2 regions of the Viridibacillus sp. KH_047 genome follow, and region 2 is predicted to be linked to the other one. Evidence: predicted binding sites of a transcription regulator. Region 2 holds the regulator's gene; the other holds the start of a gene.
The links. The regulator LexA, encoded in region 2, represses DNA repair genes until DNA is damaged. The targets are predictions, from matches to a motif close to CGAACATATGTTCG.

Region 1: a site for LexA is predicted at 1,643-1,656, ahead of AC3IS5_RS18525 (YolD-like family protein). Genes of this name have one in related genera too.

The regions. Positions count from the first base shown of each region.
Region 1 is NZ_CM174479.1:3,781,007-3,784,437, reverse strand. Features, by position in the region: gene AC3IS5_RS18535 (DsbA family protein) at 1-569, shown strand, start outside; gene AC3IS5_RS18530 (disulfide oxidoreductase) at 562-999, shown strand; gene AC3IS5_RS18525 (YolD-like family protein) at 1,287-1,619, opposite strand; gene AC3IS5_RS18520 (RDD family protein) at 1,895-2,329, shown strand; gene AC3IS5_RS18515 (hypothetical protein) at 2,620-3,261, opposite strand.
Region 2 is NZ_CM174479.1:3,095,061-3,098,491, forward strand. Features, by position in the region: gene AC3IS5_RS15280 (DUF896 domain-containing protein) at 60-296, opposite strand; gene AC3IS5_RS15285 (YneB family resolvase-like protein) at 363-1,019, opposite strand; gene yneA (cell division suppressor protein YneA) at 1,016-1,330, opposite strand; gene lexA (transcriptional repressor LexA) at 1,497-2,117, shown strand; gene AC3IS5_RS15300 (hydrolase) at 2,551-2,841, shown strand; gene AC3IS5_RS15305 (hypothetical protein) at 3,020-3,220, opposite strand.

The DNA of each region.
Region 1 (3,431 bases), 690 kb from region 2:
TAGAAAGGGAGGAAGTTGATTTAACAGGACAACCCTTATTAGGTCAAGAAAGTGCCCCTGTAACTGTTGTCGAATTCGGAGATTATAAATGCCCTTCATGTAAAGCATGGGGAGAAACTGTTTATCCTAAACTTGTAGAAGATTATATCTTATCAGGAGATGTTAAATTCTCTTATGTGAATGTCTTATTTCATGGTAACGAATCTATCTTAGGGGCGATGGCTGCAGAATCTGTCTATAAACAGGATCCCGAGGTTTATTGGGATTTTCATAAAGCCTTGTTTGATGCTCAACCAGCAGCTAACCATGATGGATTATGGATCACTACGGATAAAATACTTGAACTTGCAGATAAGATGCCTTCAATTAACCTAGAACAACTAAAACAAGATGTTGAACAAGAAATAACAATGAAACAAGTAAATATAGATAAGGATTTGTATACAAAACATCATGTATCTCAAACACCTACCGTTAACATCAATGGAGTCGCAATGGAGGACCCATTTGATTATGAGGCAATAAAAGAAGCAATTGATCGTGAACTTAAGGATGATAAAAATGAATAAAGTTCAAAGTAAAAGTGAAAAGAAGGTATGGGTATTATACTTTGCTTGGGTTGTATCCGTTGTTGCTACATTAGGAAGCCTTTATTTTAGTGAAATTAGAGGGTTCATACCTTGTGATCTTTGTTGGTTCCAACGCATTTTCATGTATCCATTAGTGGTGATATTAGGAATCGGAACTTTTCAAAGCGATATTTCTGTGAAAAAGTTTGTATTACCTCTTTCTATTCTTGGTGGTTTCATTTCGTTTTTTCATTACCTCGAGCAAAAAGTTCCGGGCTTCGGTGGAATCAAACCTTGTGTGAGCGGTGTTCCCTGTAGCTCTGAATATATTAATTGGTTAGGTTTTATTACAATTCCTTTTTTAGCACTAATCGCTTTCACATTAATAACTATTAGTATGATTTTCTTGTTTTCCAAGAACTCCAAATAAAATAGTATAGAAATTTTTTTGAAGAGGCAAATCGCGGTATTAAGCGATACGGGTGCAGCATTAATTGTTATTTTAAATGCCTTACGATTGTTAAAGTTTAAATAATATTCATCTATTATAGAAGGGTAATCGTTGACGCTTTTTTTGGTTAATTTTGTAAAAAAGGCTTACTTACTGTTAATGTTAATCAACAGCTAAGTAAGCCTTTTCTATTTCCATCAAGAAGTGAATTTGTAGTTTAAATAAGGGGCTCTTGTCTCACCAATATATTTTGAGCTTGAAGTAATTTATTCTTCAATAGTTGCATCTATAATATCAAAGAACTTTATACATAAAAGCCCATCATAAGAGGATTCAATAGAAATTTTTTTGTTTAAATAGTCAATTTTATCAATAATACCTTTAATGATCTTAAGAGAATTATTTGAATAGTATTGGACTTCAAGTTTCAATTTATTATTTAAAGCGTTTTGAATTATGAAATTTATCTCTTCAGACTTTTGCTCATCAATTATAGGTTTGGGGACATCGTTATTTGCTTGCCATTCTCTCAACAAAGCTACATGTTCCGGTAACATGATAGAAGTACTCCATTTTTTATTTCCGCGATCCCTCAACATATATTTATCTCTCCTTATAAATAAGAACGTTTGTTCTGTTATTGTAACTTAGTTCTTATAATAAAATCAAGATAGATGCATATCAAAGAAAACATATTAACAATGATAAAATCATTGTTAATATAGGGGTTAATAAAAAAAACTCTTGATATGAATTTATTAAACTGGAATTTCACGTATTATATCCTGGAGAACAAATGCTCAATATGTGAAGCGGTGTATCATACACTAATGATGGGTACGTGAGTTAATAAAAGCGAAAGGGGAAAGTGGCAGTGGATTATGGAGGATTTTGGATCCGTTTCTTAGGGACAATTATTGATAGCGCTGTCGTTATGGTGGCGATAGCATTAATTGGTGTCGTTTTAAAAGTTCCAAAAGGTGTCATATCGGAAATGATATTTGGTGATGAACTATATCTATCAACTTACCCTTTATATAGCTGGATTCTCATTATCGTAGGCATATTATATTTTGTCGGACTACCAGCAACGCCATGGAGAGGGACCGTCGGAAAAAAAGTGCTAGGCATAGAAATTGTTGATACGAACGGTGATACAATCTCTATTTTCCGTAGCATCATTCGAAATATTGCTCGAATCTTTAGTGGACTTCTACTCTGTCTTGGCTACTTAATCGCCGCATTCCACCCGCAAAAACGAGCTCTGCATGATTTGGTTGCAAATACTTATGTAGTTAATGTTAAATGAGTAAATAAATAGTAACGCAGAGTCCTCGGTATTGTTTAGTAAATAAGTTTATACATGGATTAGCTAAGTAAGGTTATTTGACAGATATACGGGAAAAGTTAAATGATTTAAATCTTAAAAGTCATGTGAAAAAAGTGGAGTTTACATTAATTAAAGAGATAGTCACAACTAAAACAATTAAATTTTAAAAAAATGTATAAAACCCACTCGAAATGCCCAATACTATACCAACTCCCCATTGGAATGTAAAAATTCCATCCTTAAAAAACCACCCTCCCCCGGGTGGTTTTTTATTTTGCCTCTAATTTTTCCTTCATTTCTTTAAAAGAATAAAACAAAAAATGTTTTTGTATCCCTCTTACTTTTGTGGTAGCTGCATGTGCTTCTTTTTCGAATGTCTGGAAATCTTGCTGTTCATAGGCGATTAAACTTTCAATTGCGTGTGGCATCCATTCCTTTTTTAGGTTGGGTATGAGTGATCTTGCTACCTCGAAGTGGCCGAGTAAAGTTTCAATATGGGCGATAGTGTAGCTACGAATAGGTTCTTTTTGAAGTTGCTTTGCTTCTACTAAAGCAGTTTCAAAATCTTTGTCCAGAGTAGCTAGCAAAGAGCGATAATTGTGTTGTGAATCCTGTTGTTTATAACTGCTTAGTATTTTTTGTACGCTTAACTTTTGCTCTGTTAAGCTTTCATGTGCAACCGCGTATGGGTAAGCAAATGCGAGTTTTGTTTTATGCTTTGTTATAAAGCGGTCCATTTTGCTAAGGTTGTTAGACCAAAACAAAGTGTTGCAGTATGGGAACATTGTGAGAGCGAAGACATACATAAATAGTAAGGAAAAGACTACGACTATAGGTAAGTCCATTATAAGTAGGAATGTACAGCTGATGATGGCGACCAAATAAATCATAGTTAGTTTAAATAAATGCATCGATCCCACTCCTTTTGTTTATTATAAAATAAACAAAAAATAATTGTATCGTAAACAAACTGTCCTTTGCGAAAAAACGATTATTGTGTTTTAGAAATATACATTGTATAATCGAATTATTAAAAACATTGATAAATCAACGTATTTTTGTTGTTATTTGTGTTTTCTAG
Region 2 (3,431 bases):
ACTAATATATTTTAGTCAAAAATCTAATATAAAACAATGTTTTCTCTATAAATATGTGTTTAATTTAACCGATTATTCTTATTTTGTTTTTGACGTAACTTCTCAGGCGTTACTTCATTTCCCTCTGGATCGAAAACACGGACATTTTCAATCGTCTCACGCATTGAAGATCGAAATGTGTCTAAGTACTCTTTACGAAGTGCTGTTTGTTCTTTTGCTTCTTCTACAGTTAAACCTTGTGACTTTGATTTTTTAGAAAGTACACTTATACGTTGTAATTTTTCTTTTGATAACATTTATTTCTCACCTTTCATACAGACCTTAATACAAAGGTATGCAAAAAAGACCGCAAGCGCAAGCTTTTAGTCTTTATTTTTCTCTTTAAATTCCATAAATCTTCGATGAATTGTCGCTTTACTTACTTGGAAGCCCAATCCTCTCAAAGTGTCTGCAATTTCTTCAAATGTCATACCCTTCTGTCTAAGTTGAATGATTTGTTCAATTGGAACATCTATGCGATCTCTACCCTCAGGATTTCCTCGATCTTTTAAATTTTTTTCTGGCCTGTATCCGTTCTGTACAGCTCGTCTCATCCCTCTACGGATTTTCGCATTATGTAATTTACGTTGATACTCTTCGACTATCGCTAGAATTTCTAGCAACATAGCGTCCATCTCATTTAGCCGGGCGTGACCTGCGTCACTTAATGTGAAAATATCTGTATTCGTTTTTTGCAGTAAATGAAGTACCGCCATTCGGCCATTGCCACGTCCTAAACGTGTCTCATCTTGAACAAATAGTGCTGGTTGTTCATATTCCTTCACACTCTCAAGTAAATCAAGTAATCCTTCCCGATCAATATCATATCCACTATGTCGATCTGTAAAGACTTGTGCAACTTCATAGCCTTTACTCGTTGCAAATTCCCTTAACTCAATCTCTTGCCTTTCAAGCGAAGTATCTTGTGTATCTTTTTCAGTACTTACACGACAATAGAGTATTGCTATTTTTTGTTTCATTTATTATCACTCGCCACTTCTACTCCTATATTTGGAACTTTAAAATTATCATGTTCCGGAACTATTAGAGTATGCCCCGCATAAATAGTATCGTCAATTAAATTATTTTCATTTTTAACCTTTGCTATCCATTCATGGTCAGCCATTTTACCTTTATATCTATCTGCAAGAGAAATTAAAGTATCTCCGTCATGAACTTTAATTTCTTTATATGATGTTTTCCCACTATTTGCAACCACTAATATTGTTGTAAATATTACGCAAAATCCAAAAAGTAATGTAATATATTGATTTTTTTTGAACCAACTCACACTTATTCTCCCCTTTTTCGAATACCCGTTCGGAATGTATGTTCTCAATATAAACCGAACATTTGTTTTTGTCAACGGCTTTTTCGAACTTATGTTTGCACTGTTTGTTCGCTAATGCTATACTATTAATAACTTTTACATAGTATGAGATAAAGAGGTGATTGGATTGAAAAAAGTATCGAAAAGACAAGAAGATATATTGTCTTTCATCAAAGAGGAAGTTCGCACTAAAGGATACCCACCTTCCGTCCGTGAAATTGGTGAAGCAGTTGGTCTTGCATCAAGTTCTACAGTCCACGGACATCTTGCTAGACTTGAGAGCAAAGGGCTGATTCGACGAGATCCAACGAAACCTCGTGCAATCGAAATTTTAGATCAACAAGATTCTACAATCGCAAAACAAGGTGTTGTACATGTACCACTAGTTGGTAAAGTTACTGCAGGCCTTCCTATTACGGCAATTGAGAATATTGAAGAATACTTCCCTATTCCAGATTCTTATGGAACAACTGAAGATCAAATTTTCATGCTTGAAATTATGGGCGAATCTATGATCGAAGCTGGTATATTAGATGGAGACTATGTAATCGTGAAACAACAAGCAACCGCAAGTAATGGTGAAATTGTTGTAGCGATGACAGAGGATAATGAAGCAACTGTAAAACGATTTTTTAAAGAGGAATCTTATTTCCGCTTACAGCCAGAAAACTCTTCAATGGAGCCAATTATCGTAGATCAAGTTTCCATTTTAGGAAAAGTAGTTGGTTTGTATCGTAACGTATTATAAGGTACAACTATATCGGATTGTAGGAATCAGTGAAATATGGATTCTTGCAATCTTTTTTTATACATAACCAAAATATATTATTCATATATTCGCACATTTTATATAACGCAGGCCACATATATCGTTATCGTGATTTATTCTCTATTTTAGTTACTTTAAGTATTATTCGGTTACACAAAAAGAGAAATCGAAAAACAAGTAAAGAAAATCAGCAAAATAACGAATCGTAAAATTGATCCACCCCCTATTATACCTCTCATAAATGCAGACTTCGTATGACAAAGAATTAATCCAACAGTTTTCGTAAATACCACTAGGATACTTCCCAAAAACAACTATTTTTTTTATTGTTGGACAAATTGCACAACCTCTTTTCATTTTAAACCATATGTTATCAATGTAAGTCATTCGAATCGGAAAGGAGGTCTTGAAAATGAGTATTAATAGAGATGGTTGTAAGTGTGATAAGTGTGATAAGCAACATCACCATGAAAAAGAAGAACATCGTTGTAATGGTTGCGCATGTGATCAATTAAGACGATTGCAAACACAGACTGAAGTTGATGTTTTCTTAAAAGGTGGTTCGGTGTTAGAAGATGTCGTTTTTATTACCTTAGATCAGAAAAATTGTTGCGCATTCTTTAATGATCCAGAAACTGAACCTGGTTCAACACTTATCGTAGACTGCCAAGAAATTCAAGCTATTCGTATTGAAGCAAATTAATAAGTAATAACGGGTCTCTTTCTTTATGGAAGAGGCCTTTCTGATCAGCAAGAGAATCATCGGAATTTATTTAAGCGTAGGCTATCAACCGTACATAGAAAGTATTTGCCATTCGTGCATGTTGTCACCTGGACAATAAAACGTATTCACCTTCCTAAATGATTCCCCATCACGCCACTCACCCCTTCCCCTGCATATTTAACCGTCCAGCAACTTTTATGGCGTAATCTGTCGCCTTATCTCTACAAAGCCCTTTGTGGCTCATGCTTGTGTTTAGGTGTGATTCAAATTGTTGTTCCAACCTATCTGTATAACCGAAACGTTTAATAGTTCCAATGGCTATTTCTATATGATTTACTGCTCTTTCAATCTCGCTCATCTTCCATTATCTCCAATCCATTTAGCCGCTGTGTCCATTCGGCTATTTTCAACGATAATTTTGCAAATTGTTCATAACTTAGCTTTCCGTTTTCATGCTTGCATTCCATACTTGTGAAATATTCGTCTTGCTGGGCGACAATAAATTCTTACTCTTCATGTGTCATACGCTACACTCCTAATAGATTGAATCGTTTAGCTAATTAATATCT